DNA from 2 places in the Bradyrhizobium sp. WSM1417 genome. Region 1 is predicted to be linked to the other one. Evidence: riboswitches for the same ligand, from Rfam matches in the RefSeq annotation. Region 1 holds a riboswitch; the other holds the start of a gene.
The links. Region 1 has a riboswitch for S-adenosylmethionine ahead of BRA1417_RS0102255 (O-succinylhomoserine sulfhydrylase). Riboswitches for the same ligand answer to the same signal wherever they lie in the genome.
Positions count from the first base shown of each region.

Region 2: another riboswitch for S-adenosylmethionine. It lies ahead of BRA1417_RS0100580 (homoserine O-acetyltransferase); the one in region 1 lies ahead of BRA1417_RS0102255 (O-succinylhomoserine sulfhydrylase).

Region 1 covers NZ_KI911783.1:437,962-448,755, reverse strand. The annotation lists gene BRA1417_RS0102290 (aspartate aminotransferase family protein) at 1-40, shown strand, start outside; gene argF (ornithine carbamoyltransferase) at 40-987, shown strand; gene BRA1417_RS0102280 (Hsp33 family molecular chaperone) at 1,227-2,234, shown strand; gene apaG (Co2+/Mg2+ efflux protein ApaG) at 2,293-2,685, opposite strand; gene BRA1417_RS0102270 (OpgC domain-containing protein) at 2,891-4,156, shown strand; gene BRA1417_RS0102265 (lipolytic enzyme) at 4,156-4,935, shown strand; gene BRA1417_RS0102260 (SGNH/GDSL hydrolase family protein) at 4,948-5,940, shown strand; gene BRA1417_RS0102255 (O-succinylhomoserine sulfhydrylase) at 5,978-7,174, opposite strand; SAM riboswitch at 7,245-7,324, opposite strand; gene BRA1417_RS0102250 (2'-deoxycytidine 5'-triphosphate deaminase) at 7,405-8,541, shown strand; gene BRA1417_RS0102245 (PAS domain S-box protein) at 8,717-9,145, shown strand; gene BRA1417_RS0102240 (hypothetical protein) at 9,250-10,302, shown strand; gene BRA1417_RS0102235 (MATE family efflux transporter) at 10,467-10,794, shown strand, end outside.
Region 2 covers NZ_KI911783.1:119,939-130,732, forward strand. The annotation lists gene BRA1417_RS0100570 (alpha/beta fold hydrolase) at 1-691, shown strand, start outside; gene metW (methionine biosynthesis protein MetW) at 716-1,378, opposite strand; gene BRA1417_RS0100580 (homoserine O-acetyltransferase) at 1,392-2,594, opposite strand; SAM riboswitch at 2,685-2,764, opposite strand; gene BRA1417_RS0100585 (chorismate mutase) at 2,965-3,813, shown strand; gene hisC (histidinol-phosphate transaminase) at 3,848-4,942, shown strand; gene BRA1417_RS0100595 (prephenate/arogenate dehydrogenase family protein) at 4,939-5,877, shown strand; gene BRA1417_RS0100600 (hypothetical protein) at 5,992-7,560, opposite strand; gene BRA1417_RS0100605 (hypothetical protein) at 7,839-8,066, opposite strand; gene BRA1417_RS0100610 (GDSL-type esterase/lipase family protein) at 8,256-9,599, opposite strand; gene BRA1417_RS0100615 (DUF2125 domain-containing protein) at 9,837-10,794, opposite strand, start outside.

The sequences.
Region 1 (10,794 bases):
CTGCACCGCGTTATCCGGCAACAAGCGGGCGGCAAGCTGATGAGCAAGTCGTCCGATAAAACACCCAACAAAACACCGAAGCACTTCCTCGATATCAACGAGCTGCCGCTGTCGGAGCTCAAGCGCATGCTCGCCGCGTCCACCGCGATGAAGGCGAAGCAGAAGGCGCATCAGCCGGTCAGGCCGCTCGAAGGCAAGACGCTGGCGATGATCTTCGAGCGCCCCTCGACGCGGACGCGGGTGTCTTTCGACGTCGCCATGCGCCAGCTCGGCGGCGAGCCCATCATGCTCACCGGCGCCGAGATGCAGCTCGGCCGCGGCGAGACCATCGCCGACACCGCGCGCGTGCTGTCGCGCTATGTCGACGCCATCATGATCCGCATCCTCAATCACGACGCCCTGCTGGAGCTTGCGGCGAACGCCACCGTACCCGTCATCAACGGCCTGACGCGGCGCTCGCATCCCTGCCAGGTGATGGCCGACCTCATGACCTACGAGGAACATCGCGGCCCGATCGAGGGCAAGACCGTGGCCTGGACCGGCGACGACAACAACGTGCTGGCGTCGTGGGCGCACGCCGCCGAGCGCTTCAAGTTCCAGCTCAATGTCGCGACGCCTCCGGAGCTCGCGCCGAAAAAGGCGATGCGCGACTTCATCAAGGCGACCGGCGCGCCGATCATGCTCGGCACGGATGCCGAAGCCGCCGTGCGCGGCGCCGATTGTGTTGTGACCGACACTTGGGTGTCGATGGGCGACAAGGAAGGCGAGCATCGCCATAACGTGCTCAAGCCTTATCAGGTCAATGCCCAACTGATGTCGCTGGCCAAGCCCGATGCGCTGTTCATGCACTGCCTGCCCGCCCATCGCGGCGAGGAGGTCACCGACGAGGTGATCGACGGTCCGCAATCCGTCGTATTCGACGAGGCCGAAAACCGCCTGCACGCGCAGAAGGGCATTCTGGCCTGGTGCTTCGACGCGGTGAAGTAACCGGGCCGGTGAAGTAGTTTTGGATCGTCGTCCTGGCGAAAGCCAGGACCCATTACCACCGGCCGTGGTTTGGCGAAGATCGGAAATTGTCATCGCATGCCGCGACTTCTCCCTGGGGTAATGGGTCCTGGCTTTCGCCAGGACGGCACTGAATTTGCCGTATCGTGATCAAACCAGTGTCCAGATGGGCTGCCCTCACCCCCCTTCCAATTCCGCCTTCCGACCCCAGATAAAGCGCCATGGTTTCCCAATCCCCTGACATGAAAACCGGGCCCGAGGGCCCGGTTCGCGCGCCATCCGCGGTTCCGATCGATGACGCCGTGCTGCCCTACGAGGTCGACGCGCTCGATGTGCGCGGTCGGCTGGTGCGGCTTGGTCCGGCGCTCGACGAGATCCTGACCAAGCACGATTATCCGGCGCCGGTCGGCAAGCTGCTCGGCGAGGCCATCGTGCTGACCACGCTGCTCGGCTCGGCGCTGAAGTTCGAGGGCCGCTTCATCCTCCAGGCCCAGACCGACGGTCCGGTGTCGTTCCTGGTCGTGGACTACCAGGCGCCCGATCGTCTGCGCGCCTATGCGCGCTACGACGCCGCGCGCCTCGGCGATGCAAAAGATTCCGGCGCGCTGCTGGGGCACGGTCATCTCGCCATGACCATCGACCAGGGCCCCGACATGAGCCGCTACCAGGGCCTGGTCGCGCTCGACGGTGGCAGCCTGGAAGACGCCGCTCACGAATATTTCCTGCGCTCCGAGCAGATCCCGACCCGCGTGCGCCTTGCCGTGGGCGAGGAGTGGCGCTCGAACGACGGCGGCAAGCATCGCTGGCGCGCCGGCGGCATGCTGATGCAGTTCCTGCCGAAGGCGCCCGAGCGCGCGCGGCAGGCCGATCTGCATCCCGGCGATGCGCCCGAAGGCGTAGAAGTGCATGCCGTTGCTGAAGACGATGCCTGGGTCGAGGCGCGCTCGCTGATCGAGACCGTCGAAGACGTCGAGCTGATCGATCCCGAGCTCTCCGGCGAGCGGCTGCTCTACCGTCTCTTCCACGAACGCGGCGTGCGCGTGTTCAATCCGCTGCCCTTGAAGGCGCAATGCTCCTGCTCGCGCGATGCGGTGGCATCGATGCTGAAGAGCTTTTCGTCCGACGACCGTGCCGCGATGGTCAAGGACGACAAGGTCGTCGTGACCTGCGAGTTCTGCAGCTCTGTGTACGAGTTCACACCGGATGAGGCGGGCGTCGAGGACGCGTAGCGCGGTGCCGTAGTGCCGTAAGGGCGGGTAAAGCGAAGCGTGCCCACCATCTCAGACCTTAATTCAACACCCTCTTGTTGTCCGGGCTGTCCAGCGAGAACGTGGGCACGTCGATCTCGAAGCGTTCGCCGGTTGCGCTGACCATCTGGTAGCGGCCGGTCATAAAGCCGGAGGCGGTCGTGAGCGGTACGCCGGAGGTGTATTCGAAGCGTTCGCCAGGCGCGAGCGTCGGCTGCTCGCCGACGACGCCCTCGCCCTTCACCTCCTGCTGCCGGCCGGTGGCGTCGGTGATGATCCAGTGCCGCGTCTTGAGCTGCACGGTCTCGTCGCCGGAATTGGTGATGACGATGGTGTAGGCCCAGAAATAACGGGAGCGGTCGGCCGACGACTGCTCCGGAACAAAGTTCGGCTCGACGGTCACTTCGATCTGGCGGGTCACGGCGCGGTACATGATTGCCATCATACCGAAATCCGCCCGGGAACCAAATGCCGGAGCCGGTCCTGCCGACATCGTCCCGCCAGAATTCGCAGGGAAGGACACGTCCAAGTGTATTTGCAAGTGTATTTGCATGTGATCCGGTCGCTTTGCGAGATGACGGCCGGACCGATACACTCCTTGCCACCTCGCGATTTGCGGAAGGGTTTTTAGGCCCCCGATGACCATTGCCGACCAAGTGACGGGATCGACGATCGCGGGAACCGCCAAACCTGTGGAGGTCAAATCCGCGGGGACGAAGCGGCGCGCGGCCGCGCCGGCCATTTCGCTGCCCGCCATCGGCGAGCGCGAGCTCCGGCTCGACCTGTTCCGCGGCCTCGCGCTGTGGCTGATCTTCATCGACCATTTGCCGCCGAGCCTTCTGACCTGGTTCACGATCCGCAATTACGGCTTCAGCGACGCCACCGAGATCTTCATCTTCATCTCCGGCTATACCGCCGCCTTTGTCTACGGTCGGGCGATGCTGGAGTCCGGCATCGTCGTCGCCTCCGCGCGCATCCTGCGGCGCGTCTGGCAGATCTATGTCGCCCACGTCTTCCTGTTCACGATCTTCCTTGCTGAAATCTCCTACGTCGCGACCAGGTTCGAGAACCCGCTCTACACCGAAGAGATGGGCATCATGGATTTCCTCAAGCAGCCCGACGTCACGATCGTGCAGGCGCTGTTGCTGCGCTTCCGCCCCGTCAACATGGACGTGCTGCCGCTCTACATCGTGCTGATGCTGGCGCTGCCCTTGATCCTGTGGCTGATGAAGTGGCGCCCCGACGTGACGCTCGGCCTCTCGGTTGCGCTCTACGCGGTGACCTGGGAATACGACCTCTATCTGTCGGCCTATCCGAACGGCTTCTGGGCCTTCAATCCCTTCGCCTGGCAATTGCTGTTCGTGTTCGGGGCATGGTGCGCGCTCGGGGGGGCGCGACGCATGTCGCACATTCTGGCTTCGCGGGTGACGATGTGGATCGCGATCGCCTATCTGGTCGCGGCATTCTACGTGACGCTGACCTGGTATGTGCCGCAGCTCTCCCACTTCATGCCGAAGCGGCTCGAGCAGTGGATGTATCCGATCGACAAGGCCGACCTCGACGTGCTGCGCTTCACGCATTTCCTGGCGCTGGCTGCGCTCACCGTGCGGGTCCTGCCCCGGGACTGGCCGGGCCTGAAATCGCCCTGGCTGCGGCCGCTGATCCTGTGCGGCTCGCATTCCCTGGAGATATTCTGCCTCGGCGTCTTTCTCGCCTTTGCCGGCCATTTCATCCTGGCCGAAGTCTCGGGCGGCCCGGTGATGCATGCGCTAATTAGTCTCTCCGGAATCCTGATCATGTGGGCCATGGCCTGGCTGATTTCGTGGTACAAGCGGGTGGCTGACAAGAGCGGTTCGAAAACCAAAAGCGCCGTCGGCAGCGCCGATATGGCGGGAGGGGGCTGATGAAGGCGAAGGTTTTCCTGAGCCTGATCCTGCTGTGCGGTGGTCTCGCCGCGCCTCCGGCGCGCGCGGACGATGCTGCGCCGGCTGCTTCAGCCGCGCCCGCAGCCTGTGAAGTGCCCTCCTATCTGCTCACCACCGAAAGCCAGCTTCCCAAGGTCGCCGATGCCATCAAGGCCGGCAAGCCGCTCGAAATCCTGGTCATCGGCAGCCGCTCGACCACGATTCCGGCTTCCGAGGACGCTTCTTATCCGGCGCGGATGCAGGCCATCCTGAAGGACAAGCTGCCGCCGACCGAGACTGTGCACGTCTCCGTAGAAATACAGAGCAAGAAAACGGCCGAGGAGGCGGCCGCCAGCTTCGTTAAGCTGATGGAAGCAAAAGCGCCTACTTTGGTCATCTGGCAGACCGGGACCGTGGATGCTATTCGAGCCATTGATCCCGACGATTTTCGTGGCGCGGTGACCGAAGGGGTTGTTGCGTTGCAAAAGGCAGGGGCTGACGTCGTCTTGATGAATCTGCAGTACAGTCCGCGTACCGAAACCATGATCTCGGTGCCGCCATACCTCGACAATATGCGGGTGGTGGCGCAGGAGCACGATATTCCGCTGTTCGATCGTTTCGCGATCATGCGGCAGTGGAATGACCAGGGGCAGTTCGACCTGTTCAGCCCGTCGCGCGGGCCTGAGCTGGCGAAACAGGTCCATGATTGCCTTGGCCGGGCGTTGGCACAGTTCGTGATCGACGCTGCCCATCTGGAGCCGGCCCAGCAGCAAAATTGAGGTCTAGCGTTAATGAGTTCTCTCCGCCCTTTTTGCCTGACGGCATGGCTGGCTGTGCGCGCAGCAGCGCTGCTGCTGTTGCTGAGTCCGGCCTCGCAGTCGCACGCGCAGACGCAGGCCGCGCAGGCAACGCCGGCCCCGCAGCAGTCGGCTGATCCGGCTTCCGCTTCACCGTCCCAGACCGCCGTCGCAGCGACGTCCCCCGACCAGCGCGGCATCACGGCGCGCGCCATCGACAAGGTGAAGCAGGTCGCGAAGTCCGCCGGCGATGTCTTCAGCCGCGTGCCCTGCCTGTCGCCGAAGGGCGGCGCGAAGGCGATGGGCTCGCTGCCGCATGTCGCGGGCAAGCTCGTCGCCGGCCAGCCCGTCGTCATCGTCGCGTTCGGCTCGTCCTCGACCGCGGGATTCGGCGCGAGCTCGCCGGAGTTCAACTATCCCAATCGCCTTGCCGCGCAGCTGCACCGGCACTATCCGACCGCCGACATCACTGTTGTCAATGCCGGCGTCGGCGGCGAGGACGCGCCCGAGATGATGAAGCGCCTCCAGAAAGAGGTGATCGACGTACATCCGGATCTGGTGATCTGGCAGGTCGGCACCAATGCCGTGCTGCGCAATCTTGATCCCGGCGATACCGCCAAACTGGTCGAGGACGGCATCAGCCGCATCCAGGCTGCCGGCGGCACCGACGTCGTGCTGGTCGATCCGCAATATTCGCCCGCCGTCAACCAGCGCGCCGAGAGCGCCGGCAAGATGGTGAAGCTGCTCGGCAAGGTCGCCGAGCTCCGTCACGTCGGCATCTTCCCGCGCTTCGAGGTGATGCGCGATTGGCACGAGAAGCAATCGCTTCCGGTCGAGAGCTTCGTGATCGCCGACGGCCTGCACATGAACGATTGGGGCTATGCCTGCTTCGCCCAGCTCCTCGGCGACGACATCATCCGCTCCGTCGGCCAGATCAAGCTCGGCGTGAACGTGCCTGCGGACGTGCGGACCTATCGGCCGATGTAATTGGCGTCCCGGCGCGAAGCCGGGACGACACAGGACCTTACGCCTTCTCCAGCGCCGCGGTCAGATCCTCGATCAGATCGTCCGCGTGCTCCAGCCCCGCCGAGAAGCGGATGAAGCCCTCGCTGATGCCCAGCGCGGCGCGGTCCTCCGGCTTGAGGCGCTGATGCGTCGTGGTGGCGGGATGCGTGACGAGGCTCTTGGCGTCGCCGAGATTGTTCGAGATCTTGGCGAGCTTGAGCTCGTTGAGCACGCGGAATGCCGCCTGCTTGCCGCCCTTGACCTCGAGGCCGACCAGCGTCGAGCCACCGCGCATCTGCTTCTTCACCAATGCAGCCTGCGGATGATCGGCGCGGCCGGGAAACACCAGCCGCGAAATCTTCGGATGGCTCGCCAGCACGTCCGCGACGCGCGCCGCCGTCTCGGTCTGCGCGCGCACGCGCACGGCGAGCGTCTCCAGGCCCTTGAGCAGGACCCAGGCGTTGAACGGCGAGATCGACGGGCCGGTCTGGCGCATGAAATTGTGGATGTGCTCGGCGATGAACGCTTCCGAGGACAGGATGATGCCGCCGAGGCAGCGGCCCTGGCCGTCGATGTGCTTGGTCGCGGAATAGACCACGACGTCGGCGCCGAGCGCGAGCGGGCTCTGCCAGATCGGAGTGGCGAACACGTTGTCGACGACGAGCCGCGCGCCGCAGCTGTGCGCGATCTCGGCGATGCCGGGAATGTCGAGCACGTCGAGCGTCGGGTTGGTCGGGCTCTCCAGGAAGAACGTCTTGGTGTTCGGCTTCATGGCGCGCTGCCACTGGTCGAGATCGAGGCCGTCGACCAGCGTCGTCTCGATGCCGTAGCGCGGCAGCAAATCCTGCACGACGTAGAGACACGACCCGAACAGCGCGCGCGAGGCCACGACGTGATCGCCGGCCTTCAGCGGCGCCAGGATCGCGGTCGTCACCGCGGCCATGCCGGTCGCGGCCGAACGTGCCGCTTCGGCGCCTTCGAGCTCGATCATCCGCCGCTCGAACATCGAGATGGTCGGATTGGAGTAGCGTGAATAGATGAAGCCGGGATCCTCGCCCTTGAACCGCGCCTCGCACTCCTCGGCGCTGTTGTAGACGTAGCCCTGGGTCAGGAACAGCGACTCCGACGTCTCGCCATATTGCGAGCGCAGCGTGCCGGAATGGACCAGGCGGGTTTCGGGACGGTAGTGGGCGGTTGGCGCCGGGGACTTCGACATAGGACCTCCTGAAGCGACCATCGAAAATGGTCACAAAAAAACCGGCCTGGAATATTTCCACGGGCCGGGATCACAGAGGTCCCCGGCCTGTTTAGCGACTTATTTAACGTGGCTGCAAGCCGGCCGGCTCAAATCACCACGGGATAAGTCATGCTCATATTCCGCAATGCCCTTTCCGTCAAGACGTCCATCGGATAGCCGTAAAACGCTCATATTTCCCACATGTCGGGATGTGTTTGATCCCTGATGAGGACCCCGGGTTGACGTTCACGGTCGCCGCCGACGCCAATGGTATCCTGCCCGACCGCATGATCGCGGCGATGGCGGAGGGCGGTCTCATCCTGCCCGCTTACGACTTCGTCGAAAGCCAGATCCAGCCGGCGAGCCTCGACCTTCGCCTCGGCGACATTGCCTATCGCGTTCGCGCCAGCTTCCTGCCCGGTCCCGGCGCCACCGTCGCCGAGCGCATCGACGAGTTGAAGCTTCACGAGTTCAGCCTCGCCGACGGCGCAGTGCTGGAGACCAACTGCGTCTACATCGTGCCGCTGCTCGAAAGCCTCGCGCTGCCGCCGGAGATCGTCGCGGCCGCCAACCCGAAGAGCTCGACCGGCCGGCTCGACGTCTTCACCCGCGTGATCGCCGACGGCACCCGCCGCTTCGACATGATCGGTGCCGGCTATCACGGCCCGCTCTATGCCGAGATCAGTCCGAAGACGTTCCCGGTGCTGGTCAGCGAGGGCTCGCGCCTTAGCCAGGTGCGCTTCCGCACCGGCGATGCCATCCTCAACATCGACGACCTCGAGGCGCTGCATGCGACCGAGCGTCTCGTCGATATCGACGATGCCGATCTCACCGGCGGCGTTGCCGTCTCGGTTGATCTTTCCGGCGAAAAGAGCGGCGGCTTCGTCGGCTACCGCGCCAAGCGCCACACCGGCGTCATCGACGTCGATCGCCGCGCCGGCTATTCCGTCGAGGAGTTCTGGGAGCCGATCTCGCCCCGTCCCGACGGCAGCCTGATCCTCGATCCCGGCGAGTTCTATATCCTCGCGTCGAAAGAGGCCGTGCAGGTGCCGCCCGATTACGCCGCGGAGATGGTGCCGTTCGATCCGCTGGTCGGCGAGTTCCGCGTGCACTACGCCGGCTTCTTCGATCCCGGCTTCGGCTATGCCGGCGCCGGCGGGCTGGGGTCGCGTGCCGTGCTCGAAGTGCGCTCGCGCGAAGTGCCGTTCATCCTCGAGCACGGCCAGATCGTCGGCCGCCTCGTCTACGAGAAGATGCTAGCCCGCCCCGACGCCATGTACGGCCAGCGCATCGGCTCGAACTACCAGGCGCAGGGCCTCAAGCTGAGCAAGCATTTCCGGGTGTAGGGATAGCCTCACCTTCCGCTGTCATGCCCCGGCTTGACCGGGGCATCCAGTACGCCGCAGCCTATCGGTTCGATCACATCCGCCTCTGGAATACTGATCGCCCGATCAAGTCGGGCGATGACACCGAATCTGTGTCAGGATAAGAAGCGAATCCGGGCTACGACGAGGTGGCGAAATGACAGATCAATCCGAACTCGACGCAAAAATCCTCGACGACGTCGCCGATGCGCTGATCTATTCGGATCGCTCCGGCACCATCATGCGCTGGAATCGCGCATCGTCCGCACTGTTCGGCTTCTCCGCGGACGAAGCGCTGGGCCAGAATCTCGACCTGATCATTCCCGAACATCTGCGCGCCGCGCACTGGAAGGGTTTCGAGGCCGCGCTTGCCAGCGGCGCGATGAAGCTTGCGGGCAAGCCGACACTGACCCGCGCGCTGCACAAGGACGGACGCAAGCTCTACATCGAGATGACCTTTGCGTTGGTGCGGGATGCCGCTGGAGTGGTGCAGGGATCGGTGGCGATGGCGCGCGACGTGACCGAGCGCGTCGAGCGCGAGCGTGCCGCCAAAGCTGCGCAAAATAAGCCTGCGCAAACTTCGTGATGCGGAATTGGCGAGCCGGCGTGCAGGGCGCCCTGCATGCGGCTCGCCTTGTCCGTCACCGGATGCGGTGACACACTCGATCAAAATAACGATCGGGAGCGAACATGACCGCCGCATCAGACCCAGCGCAGGAAGCTCAGTGGAAACGCTGGCGCGCAGTTGCCGATCTCTATCACGCCTATTTCACCGGCCTGATCCTCACCGTGGTCACGCGTCGCGGCACGGCGGATGCTGCGGAGTTCGTCTTTCGCGTGTTCCGCCGCCAGCAGCAGGAACGCTTCCTGCCGGGGCTGGAGAAGCTCGGGCTGAGCCATCTGCCTCCCGCCGTGGCGGCCGCGCAATATCACTATCTCTCGAACTGGATCGGCGGCGTGCACGTCGAATACATGTATGAGAGCGACCGCAAGGCCTGGATCCGCTATCCGCCGCCGCGCTGGATCTGGAAAGGCACTGCGATCTGCGGCGTGCCGGGCGAAGTCTCGCGCGCGATGCTGCGCGGCTGGCACGCCAACAACGGTGTCGCGCTCGGCGATACCAGATTGGGGTTCGTCTGCACCAAGCAGAGCGTCGACGGCCAGGATGGGCTCGAAGGCTACTATTACCAATATGACCAACCGCTCGAGCTCGACCAGCGCCTTGTGTTCGCGCGGCATCTCGAAGCGCCGCTGTTCGATGCAGCCGCGGCTCCGGCGTTGCCGGTCGCAAGCTGGCCAAGACCGCGACTGGAAAAAGCCTATCGAAACTACGCCATGGAATATGTGCGCACCGCCGCGCCGGTGATGGTGCAACTGTTCGGTCCGGAGGATGCCGGCTATCTCCTGCACCTCACGGGCAAGCTGATCGGGATGCAATATTTTGACGAGGTCGCTGCGGCGCTGTCGATGGGCCGCGGAGGTGCGAGCGAATTCGCGACGTTCCTCAACGCGCTGTTTGTCGCGCAGGACGATGTGGCTGAGACGACGCTATCCGAAGGCACGTTCGAAATCCGTCAGCAGAGCTGGAGGCTGATGGAAGACCTCGCCGATAACCACCCCGCTTGCGCTGAGGTGCTGGCGGGATTGTTCGAAGGGCTTGCGGCCGGATGCGGGCGGCACATCGGCGTGCATCTGTCCCCGACACCGCCCTGCCGTCGGCCGCTGGTCTGGCGCATCGATTAATTCCTTTGCGAAATGCGCTGCCGCAGGGCACGCCTGCACCTGGCGCAGGAGGAATCGCTGCGTGTCGTGCTAACAAGCCTCTCGCTGCGCCCTGCGCGCGAACCAATTCATTGGCACACCTAAGCATTGCTGCGCCGCAAATGGCGCTTTCGCCCGGAGAGGACATGTCAGACATCGCCGAAATCCCGGTCGATGAACAGGAGCGTCCGCTGCCGCCGCCCCCGCGGCCCGTGAGGAGCGCGCTGACGGACGGGCCGATCCTGCGCACGCTGCTCGGACTGGCCTGGCCCAACGTCGTCGCGCTCTCCGCCGGCACCTGCACCGTGATTGCGGAGACCTCTTATATCGGACGTCTTGGTGTGGAAGCGCTGGCCGCGATGGCGCTGGTGTTTCCGACAGTGATCCTGACCATGACCATGTCGGGCGGTGCGATGGGCGGCGCGGTGGCGTCCGCCATCGCGCGGGCGCTCGGCGCCGGCGATCGCGAGCGCG
Region 2 (10,794 bases), 320 kb from region 1:
GCCATCTGACGTGCCTGATGGCGAGGTCTACGGCTACACGCATTTCTATACCGATGCGCTCGCGGTGCTCGATCATCTGAAGATCGATCGCGCGCACTTCGTCGGTCTCTCGATGGGGGCCTATTCGTCGCTCCAGATCGGGCTCAACGCGCCCCAACGTGCGCTGTCGATGACGCTCGCCGGCGTCGGCTCAGGCTCGGAGATCGAGAACCTCGACGCCTGGCGCAAGCAGTGCCGCGCCAACGCGGAGCAATTCGAGATGCTCGGCTCAGCCGAAGTCGCAAAAGTCACGCGCGAGACGCCGAGCCGGATTCCCTTTCTGGTGAAGGACCCGCGCGGCCACGCCGATTTCTATGCCGCCCTGGCGCGGCACGACGCCAAGGGATCGGCGCGGACGATGCGCGGCTTCCAGGCCGGCCGCCCCTCGATCTTTACGATGACGGACGCGATCAGGGCGGCCACGACGCCGGCACTCATCATCTGCGGCGACGAGGACGATCCGTGCGTGGGCGCAAGCCTGTTCCTGAAGAAGCATCTGCCTGCGGCAGGGCTCGCCATGTTTCCGAAGTCCGGCCACGTGCTCAATCTCGAAGAGCCCGCGCTGTTCAACGAAACCGTGGAACGGTTCGTCACGCTGGTGGAAGCGGGAAGATGGCCGGTGCGCGACCCGAGGTCACTGGCGGCGCATTAGCGCTGCGCTCGCAATGACGAAGAACTACTTCCTGCCGCCCCGCGTCAGCAGAAACACCCCCTGCTCGCCGAACAGATTCCACACCCACCAGGGCATCCGCAGCCGCAGCGGGCGGCCGTAGAGGTCGAGCGCCTCGGCACGTTCCATCTTGACGTCGATCGCATCGCATAGCTCAACGAAATCCTTGATGGTGCAGAAATGGATGTTGGCGGTGTCATACCAGCTTGCCGGCAGATTCTCCGTGCGTGGCATGTGGCCGCCGATCAGGAGCTGGAGCCGCATCTTCCAGAAGCCGAAATTCGGGAACGACACGATGGCGCGGCGGCCGATGCGCAGCAAATTCTCCAGCACAACTTTCGGCTGCCGCGTCGCCTGCAAGGTCTGCGACAGGATCACGTAGTCGAAGGCGTCATCGGGATAATTCACGAGGTCGGTGTCGGCATCGCCCTGCACCACCGCAAGACCCTTGGCGACGCAACGGTTGACACCCTCGCGCGATAGCTCGATGCCGCGGCCGTCGACGCCGCGGGTTTCCAGCAGCTGGAGCAGGTCGCCCTCGCCACAGCCGACGTCGAGCACTTTCGAGCCCGGCTTGACCATCTCGGCCACCAACACATGGTCGGCGCGAAAATCGCCGGGCTGCCCGGTCGCAAGGCCGCCCAGCGGCAGCGCTTCCTGTACAGACATGACTAGCCGTCCTTTAAGCTTTCTTGGCGGTGAGCCCGCGCGCCTTGCCTGCCGACTGCAGGAACGCACGGGCGATGTCGAAGAACTCGGGCACGTCGAGGAGGAACGCGTCGTGACCGCGATCGGTCTCGATCTCGGCGAACGACACCCGCGCGCTCGACGCATTCAGCGCGTGCACCAGCGCCCGCGATTCCGAGGTCGGGAACAGCCAGTCGCTGGTGAAGGAGACCACGCAGAACCGGGTCTGGATTCCCGCGAACGCCTTCGCCAGCACGCCGCCATGGTCGCCGGCGATGTCGAAATAGTCCATCGCGCGGGTCAGATAGAGATAGGAGTTGGCGTCGAAGCGCTCGACAAAGGACGAGCCCTGGTAGCGCAGGTACGACTCGACCTGGAAGTCGGCGTCGAACGAGAAGGTCGGCAACTCGCGGTCCTGCATGCGCCGTCCGAATTTGCGATGCAACGCGGCGTCCGAAAGATAGGTGATGTGCGCCGCCATCCGTGCGACAGCGAGCCCACGATGCGGATGGATACCTTGATCGGCATAGCCGCCATGGTGCCAGTCGGGATCGGCCATCACCGCCTGGCGGCCAAGCTCGTGGAACGCGATGTTCTGCGCCGAATGTCGTGTCGAGCAAGCAATCGCCAGCGCGGAGAATACCCGGCTCGGATACGCCGCCGTCCATTGCAGCACTTGCATGCCGCCCATCGAGCCGCCGACGACTGCGAACAGCGTGTCGATGCCGAGCCGGTCGATCAGCATCGCCTGCGCGCGCACCATGTCGGGGATGGTGATGACGGGGAAATCGAGGCCCCAAACCTTGCCGGTCGCCGGATTGATCGAAGCCGGACCGGTCGAGCCCATGCAGCCGCCGATCACGTTGGAGCAGATGATAAAATACTCGCTGGGATCGAGCGGTCGGCCCGAGCCTACCAAAGTCTCCCACCAGCCGGGCTTGCCGGTGACAGGGTGCACATTGGCGACGTGCTGGTCGCCGGTCAGCGCATGGCAGATCAGGATCGCGTTGGAGCGATCGGCATTCAGCTCGCCATAGGTCTGGTAGGCGATCTGGAATGGGCTAAGATCGACACCGCAATCGAGCCGCAGCGGCTGTTCCAAGCCAAACTGCGCGACGTGCGAACTCGGATGATCCACCTCGTGCGACCGCTCGTCGGCGGTGATCGCGGGACTCGGAATTGACTGGACGCCAACCATCTGACCATCGACCTCGTTTGCGGTCGTCGTGGTGACCGCACTGACATCAGGCCATAAAAAACCCGGCCTGAACGATAGGTTCGGCCGGGATCGAAAGCGTCCCCGGCCTGTTTAGCGAGTTTTTTAACGTGGCTGCAAGCCGGCCGGCTCAAATGACCACGGAACGGCTAAAAACTACCGTCTTGGATGGTTTTCGTCAAGTCGCGGCCCGGATCAGCCAAATTCGCCGGTCGCGCCGCCAGCGGAAGGGCCCGATTTCCCTTTGCATTTCTCTTTGCTTTCGCAGCCCCGACTGCCTAATCAGGATATCCATCACAGCGGTGACGGCTCGACTGAGCCGCATTGGAACGCTCAACAGCACCTGTCAGACATGTCCCAACGTCCGCCCGCGCCACCATCGCTCCAGGAATTGCGCAAGGAGATCGACGCGATCGACGAGGGCATGCATCGCCTGCTGATGCAACGCGGCGACATCATCGACCGCCTGATCCAGGTGAAGCAGACCCAGGAGGTCGGCTCGGCGTTCCGCCCGGCACGCGAGGCCTCCATGATGCGCGACCTCGTGCAGCGTCATCGCGGCATCCTGCCGCTCGACACCGTCGAGAGCATCTGGCGCGTCATCATCGCGACCTTCACCTATGTCCAGGCGCCGTTCTCGGTGCACGCCGACATCTCGGCAAGCGAGCCGGCCATGCGCGATTCCGCGCGATTCCATTTCGGCTTCACCGTACCTTATGTCGCGCATTTCAGCGCGCAGGCGGCGGTCGAGGCCGTCGCGAAGTCCAAGGGCGATCTGGCGCTGGTCTCGGCGACATCGAGCCGCACGCCGTGGTGGCTGTCGCTGGAAGAAGCCGGCGCGCCAAAGATCATCGCGCGGCTGCCCTTTGTCGAGCGCGCCGACCATCCGGCGGCGTTGCCCGTGTTCGCGGTTTCGCGCGTCGCCGACAGCGCCCTGGTGACGGAGGTCGAGACCTTCAGCGTCCGCGTCTCTGGGTGGAACGCCGAAGTTGCGCGCGCCCTGTCGCCGCTCGCCGAGATCGTGGCGGTGCCCGACACCGCCTTCGACGGCGCCGCGCTGCTGGTCTCGGTCACCGCGACGAGCAGCATCGACAGGATCAAGGCAGCCCTGATCGAAGCGGGGGGCTCGGTGCGCTCCACGGCCCTCGTCGGCAGCCACGCAACGCGCTATACGGTGCCCCCGATCGGGTCGAAATCGTAAGTCGCGAACCGCTTAAGCCAGTCCGGAGTTGAAGATGTCCCGCCCCGTGCCGAACCCCGGCATTCTCGATATTGCGCCCTACACGCCCGGCAAGACTCCGGTGGCGGAGCCCGGCCGCAAGGTGTTCAAGCTCTCGGCCAACGAGACGCCGTTCGGGCCTTCGCCGAAGGCGATCGAGGCATTCAAGCAGGTGGCGGATCATCTGGAAGACTATCCGGAAGGGACCTCGCGCGTGCTGCGCGAAGCGATCGGGCGCACCTTCGGGCTCGATCCCAACCGCATCATCTGCGGCGCCGGCTCGGACGAGATCCTCAACCTGCTCGCCCACACCTATCTCAGCCACGGTGACGAGGCGATCTCGACCACGCACGGCTTTCTGGTCTACCCGATCGCAACCATGGCGGTCGGCGCGAAGAACGTGGTTGCCGCCGAGAAGGACCTGACCGCGGATGTCGACACGATCCTGAAGGCCGTCACGCCGCGCACAAAACTGGTCTGGCTCGCCAACCCCAACAACCCGACCGGCACCTATCTGCCGTTCGACGAGGTCAAGCGCCTGCGCGCCGGCCTGCCCTCGCACGTGCTGCTGGTGCTGGACGCAGCCTATTGCGACTACGTCTCGCGCAACGATTACGAGATGGGGATCGAGCTGGTGGCGACCACCGAAAACACGGTCGTGACCCACACCTTCTCCAAGATCCATGGTCTTGCCGCGCTGCGCATCGGCTGGATGTTCGGCCCCGAGCGCATCATCGACGCGGTCAACCGCATCCGCGGTCCCTTCAACGTCTCGACGCCGGCGATGTACGCCGCCGTTGCCGCGATCGAGGACACCGCGCATCAGGCCATGTCGAAGCAGTTCACCGAGACCTGGCGCAACTGGCTCGCCGAGGAGATCGGCAAGCTCGGGCTGAAGGTGACGCCGAGCGTCGCCAATTTCGTGCTGATCCACTTCCCGACCGAGGGCAAGACCTCGGACGCAGCCGACGCCTTCCTCACCAAGCGCGGGCTGGTGCTGCGCGGCTTGAAGAACTACGGCCTGCCGCATTCGCTGCGCATGACCATTGGCACCGAGGAGGCCAACCGCCTCGTCATCGAGGGCCTGCGCGACTTCATGGCCGGACGATGAGCGCGACCCCGCACTTCCAGCGCGTCGCGCTGATCGGCTTCGGCCTGATCGGCGGCTCGATCGCGCGCGCCGCGAAGCTCCAGGGCCTGGCTGGCGAGATCGTCACCACCGCGCGCTCGGAGAAAACGCGCGCACGCGTGATGGAGCTCGGCATCGTCGATCAGGTCGTGGCGACCAATGCAGATGCCGTGAAGGACGCCGATCTCGTCATCCTCTGCATTCCCGTCGGCGCCTGCGGGCCGGTGGCGCAGGAGATCGCCGCGCATCTCAAACCCGGGGCGATCATCTCCGACGTCGGCTCGGTCAAGGGCGCCATCGTCAGGGATATGGCGCCGCATCTGCCGAAAGGCATCCATTTCGTGCCGGCGCATCCCGTCGCAGGCACCGAGCATTCGGGCCCCGATTCCGGCTTCGCCGAGCTCTTCATCAACCGCTGGTGCATCCTCACTCCGCCGGAGGGCGTCGATGCGGCGGCCACCGATCGCCTGCGTGCGTTCTGGGCGGCGATGGGCGCCAAGGTCGAAATCATGACGCCGGATCATCATGATCTCGTGCTCGCGATCACCAGCCATCTGCCGCATCTGATCGCCTACACCATCGTCGGCACCGCCGACGAGCTGGCGCAGGTGACGGAGTCCGAGGTCATCAAGTTCTCCGCCGGCGGCTTTCGCGATTTCACCCGCATCGCCGCCTCCGACCCCACGATGTGGCGCGACGTCTTCCTCGCCAACAAGGAAGCCGTGCTGGAGATGCTCGGTACCTTCACCGAGGATCTGGCCAAGCTCACCCGCGCGATCCGCCGCGGCGACGGCGAGGCGCTGTTCGACCACTTCACCCGCACCCGCGCCATCCGCCGCGGCATTGTCGAAATCGGCCAGGACTCGGCCGCGCCCGACTTCGGCCGGCCGCACGCGCAGCTCGGGAACAAGCCCTAGCGCTGAAGCAGCCCGGATGGAGCGCAAGCGTAATCCGGGACCTCCGTGGCTTGAGGCAAGATTCCCGGATTGCGCTTCGCACCATCCAGGCAACGAGCCCGCGTGGCTCCGCGACTAGAACGGATAGTAGCGGATCTGCGTCATGACGACGTTGTCGTCCGTCCTCGGAGCGCCGCCGACGCCGGCGAACGCGAAGCGTTGCGTGTAGGAATATTGCAGGCCGGCTTTCAGCGTACCGAAACTGCCCTGGTAGATGGTGTCGTAGATCCCGGCCGTGATCTGCCGGACCTCCCTGGTGTTGCCGTTGCAGGTCGCGGCTGCCGAGTTTTCGGTGAAGCAGCCGGTGTTGTTGTAGAGCGGATTGCCGTAGCCGAACGGCACCGTTCCAACATTGGCGAAATTCGCCTTGGCCTTTTCTAGGCCTGCATAGGAGTAGACATCGAGGCTGGGCGTCGCGTGCCAGATCAGGCCGACGGCGGCCGCCGTGATCGTCAGCGGGAGGATGGTGCCGTCCTGCGCCACCGCCGCGTCGGGGAACGGTGTTGCCGTGAAGCGGCCCAGCACGCCGTGCGAGCCATAGAGCTGAAGATCAAGCGTTTTCGGAATCAGCTCGGCGAAGATGTGACCGCCGAAGCTTCCGGTGTCGTAGGTGTGATTGGCGTTGTTGAAGCGGTCGAACAGCTGGCGGTAGAGCGCCCACGCCTCGACATGCAACTTATAGGGCCCGAGCCGTGGGTCCCAGGCTGCCTTGACGGTAAAGTCGGGCACCTGATTCAGACTGACATTGTTGAGGTTGTTGAAGAAGCTGCCGCCGGGACCGGTCAGATTGACCTGAAGGTTCGGGTTCAGCACGCCCTGCGGTCCGATGGCGGGTGTGCCGACGGCCGGGACGTTGCCGCCGAAGAACGCTGTCTGGGCATTCTCGACCGAGGCAGCCAGCTTGAACTCCGGTCCGATGTCCTGCCAGACGCGCAGCCCGGGCTGGCGTGCCGCAAGAAATCCCGGAACGGATTCGAAGTCGATCACGCCGGGCGCGTCGACGCCACGAGGATCGATGCCGGACTTGGTCGGCGCGTTGAGCGACCAGGATTGCCCGGCGAGGAAGTGAAGACCGAGATCACTGCGGTCCAGTTCCAGGCTAAGCTGCCGCATGCGCGGATTGAACGAGTTGGTCGCAACCGAGCTCGCCGTCTGAGCCGCACCTTCGAAATCGATCTCGCCATAACCCGCGAGGTGCGAGTCGGCATCGGCATTGCCCTCGGCGAGCACCGAGAACCTGCTCTGCCGCGCGGAGAAGCGCGTTTCCGGAATGTTGAAGTTGCGGCTCTGCTGATAGGGGATGAAGTTGTAGACCGAGCCGGTATCGGAGGCCAGATTGCGCGAGCGGTAGATGCCGGTGAGATCGACCCAGCCACCGAAGGTCAACGTCACGCCCTTGTAGCAGACCTTGCCGGCCGCACATGGATCGGCGGCGAGCGCCTTGTAACTTCCCGGCAACTGAACGGCCTTCGCCTGCGCTTCAACCTGCCGCGTCTTGCGCGCCTCCGAGTCTACGCGCTGCTGGAGCTCCTTCAGCTTGGCCTTCAGCGACTGGATTTCGGTTGTGACATTGTCGTCGGCACGCGCCTGCCCGGAACAGGCAGCGAGAATGCCCAGCATCAGCCCGCAATTGATGATCCGCACTTGAAGCTTCCTCCATTTGGGAAGCGGATTGGATTCCGCGCGCCGGCTCCGGCGCATGCATGCTTCCCTGGTGTGCAGTGATTTGAATGCGGCTGCGGTTATTCGCGGCGCCGTGCATCTTCTGCATCACGTTTTCCTGACGATCCTGTTCGGAATATTTTCGTTGGCTGCCGATCCGCACGCGCGATCGTTCAAGGCACAGTTCAAGGCAATGCGCATTGGGCCCGGCCGGGACATGACCGGGCCCACTTCGCGACGGGCAAGTGGTGGGACGGCGGCTATTTGCCCTTGGTCGCGCGCATCACCGTGGGGCGCGGTGATTTCGGCGTGGGGACGAATGCCATCGTCTCCCGCGTCGTGGGATTCGAGATGTTGCGATCACCGTTCGGATACATCGAGGCGTATGCGGCCGGCTCCTGCGACTGCCATTGCCACTGCGCGAAGGCGGGCGTCGCGATCGCGGCCGAGATGGCGACGACGGCAACGAACAGTTTGGACTTGGTCATGATATCTCTCCTGCCTGAGCGGACCGCATCATCGTGCGGCCGACATGGAGAGAGAGCGGAGTTTGCGGCTCCCCATTCCCGGCGGGTCATCACGATCCGGCGAAGCGGCCGTGAGTTCAGCTCACAACCCGCATGGAGAGTTACGACAGCTGAGGGCGATGAATGGAGAGAGGCGACTCTGATGTCGTCCTACTGCTTCGCGCTGCGACCAATCTTTCCCGGCTTGAACAGATCGAGGTCGATGGCCTGTCCCATCGCCAGATATCCGGTGCGGTTGGGATGAAGCTTGTCGCCGGCGCCGCCAGTCGTGCTTTCGGGAACGAACTCCGGCTTGAGGCCACCCGAGGCCGGATCGAGCGTCGCACGATCAAAATCGATCACGCCGTCGAATGTCCCCGAGCTACGGATGAATGCATTGAGCGCCTTGCGCTTGTCATCCTGCTCGGGAAAACCATGTGCTGCGCTTGTGCTGCCCAGTGCCGAAACGACGGTGGCGCCAATGATCCGGGCTTGCGGCCATTTTGCACGTAGCCTCGCGACGCCATCCTTCATCGCGGCGATGACCTGGTCGGCGGTAAAATTGCCGTTCTTGCTGAAATCGTTGATGCCTTCCAGCCAGATCAGGCTCGATATGCCGGACAGCGACAGCACGTCGCGATCGAGCCGCTGGCCCGAAGCGGGGCCGCCCGCGTACGGTTTGTCGGGACCATATTCGGCGGGGCCTGCGATTTGGTTGCCACCAATGCCGCCATTCACGACGGCGACCTTGTTGCCGTAGACCGCCTTCAGGCGACGCGACAGCACGTTGGGCCAACGATCGTCGCCATTCATGGTTGAGGCGGTCCCGTCGGTAATCGAATCCCCAAACGCCATGATGGCGAAGGCATCGGCAGGCGCAGTCATCTCGATCGCATCGAGAAAGAACCACGACGCAGTCGCATAGGGGAAGGAAGCCTCGTCTTCGAGGGCGCCCTTCGCACCGGCGCCGGGCGTACTGACATAGGAGGTGGTCAGCGCTTTGGCGTGCCAGGTCATCGGACCGCTCTGGCCGGCGACATGAAAACTGACCGCAAGCCGGCGGCCGGCGAGGTCATCGGGCCGCTTTGCAAACGGCAGCGCGATCGCATCGCTCCAGACCGAATTCCCCGGCGACACCGTAACGGAAGCCGCGCCGGCGAACGTGACCGGAATGTTGGAGCCACGGATCAACGCGGCACTGCCCGATTGCAAGCCGACGTAAACGCCGTCAAACGTGACGGGTTTGGTGCCGAAGGCGTTGCTGAGCCGGACGCGGGCCTGACGGCCCCAGATATCCGGCCGCACGATCAGGCGAAAGGTCTGGTCCCGCGCACCGGCCGCAGGCTCGGGAAACGCGAATTTCTGTTCGGGCTGGGCAGACGGATTGCCGACGGGGTATGGGCCCTGAACCGCGCCCGTCCAGGACACCACCCAATGTTCGTTATCCTTGGCGGTTGCGGTCTGAAGCGAGCCGACGAGCAGCGATGCTGCCACGAGACAATTCAACGCGCGCATTGTTTCCCCCGAACCCCAGGTAATTTGGGCACGACCTTAGAGCCGTCCGTTGGCCTTCAATAGGGCGGCAGAACGCTACCTGTCCAGACGCGCTGACGCACTCCTCGCCCGACGCAGGAGAGGACCTCGCAGGTTGCGTCGCCGGCGCCGACAAGACGCCCTTCGGAGCGACCGTTCACAGCTTCGAACGCATCAGGCGGACCAAGCTGTCGCCCGACAGATTTATGAATTCACGACCTAATACAGCGGTGGGATCTGGCCGACCTTGACCGGGCCGAGCAGCACGGCGCCATCCACGAACTTCAGCGGGAAGCTGCGAGCCTTCTTGCCTTCCAGCGTGCTCTCGGTGCCGATCGAATTGATGCCGGCGGCCACACCGGCATTGGCGTTCTGCTTGATGACCTTGCCGAGGCCGGGAACGGCGCGGTCGAGCGCACCGAACAGATTGTTCAGATCCTGCGACTTCACGCCGGGCGCGACGCGATCGAGGGTTGCCTGCGGCACCCCCTCTTCCAGCATCTTCTCGATGCCGAGTGCTGGGATCACGCGCTCGAGGCCCGTCACCGTCATCTGCAATTCGCCGTCGAGACGGCCGTTTACCGAGAGCCCGAGCGTGCCGGCCGCAACCGCGATCATCTCGCCCTGCTGGATCCGGGACTGCACGATCTCGATATGGCCGCCGGCGGCCTGGATCTCGCGGAAGCGCTGCGGCCACGGCTTTGGCGTGAGGTCGGACAGTCCGGTGATCTTCGCCCGGGTGTCGGCCTCGAATGGCTCGGCGAGCAGCGGATGAACGCCCTGGATGCTGCCCTGCGCGATCTGGAGCACGGTCTCGATCACGGGATGATCGGACGGCGATCCATCCGCGAGGCGTCCATGCAGCTCGACCTGTTTCGCGCGCGCGAGCGGCACCTGCACGCTGCCGTCGACACGATTGACGGTCGGCTCCTCGAACACGATGGAGGCGCGCTCCGGCACGGCGGGCAGGCCGAACACGCTGCTGCGACCCTTGCTCCAGTTCACGACGAAGGTGCTTTGCGTGACGCCGTCAGTGAGCGTCGCGGGTGCGGTGAATTCGGCGATGACGCGCTTGGGATCGTAGACCTGGGCGACGACCAGGATGTTGTCGAGCTTCGCCGTGAACGGCGTCTTGCTGGCGTTCTGCGACACCAGGGCGACGCTGGCGCCGGAACAC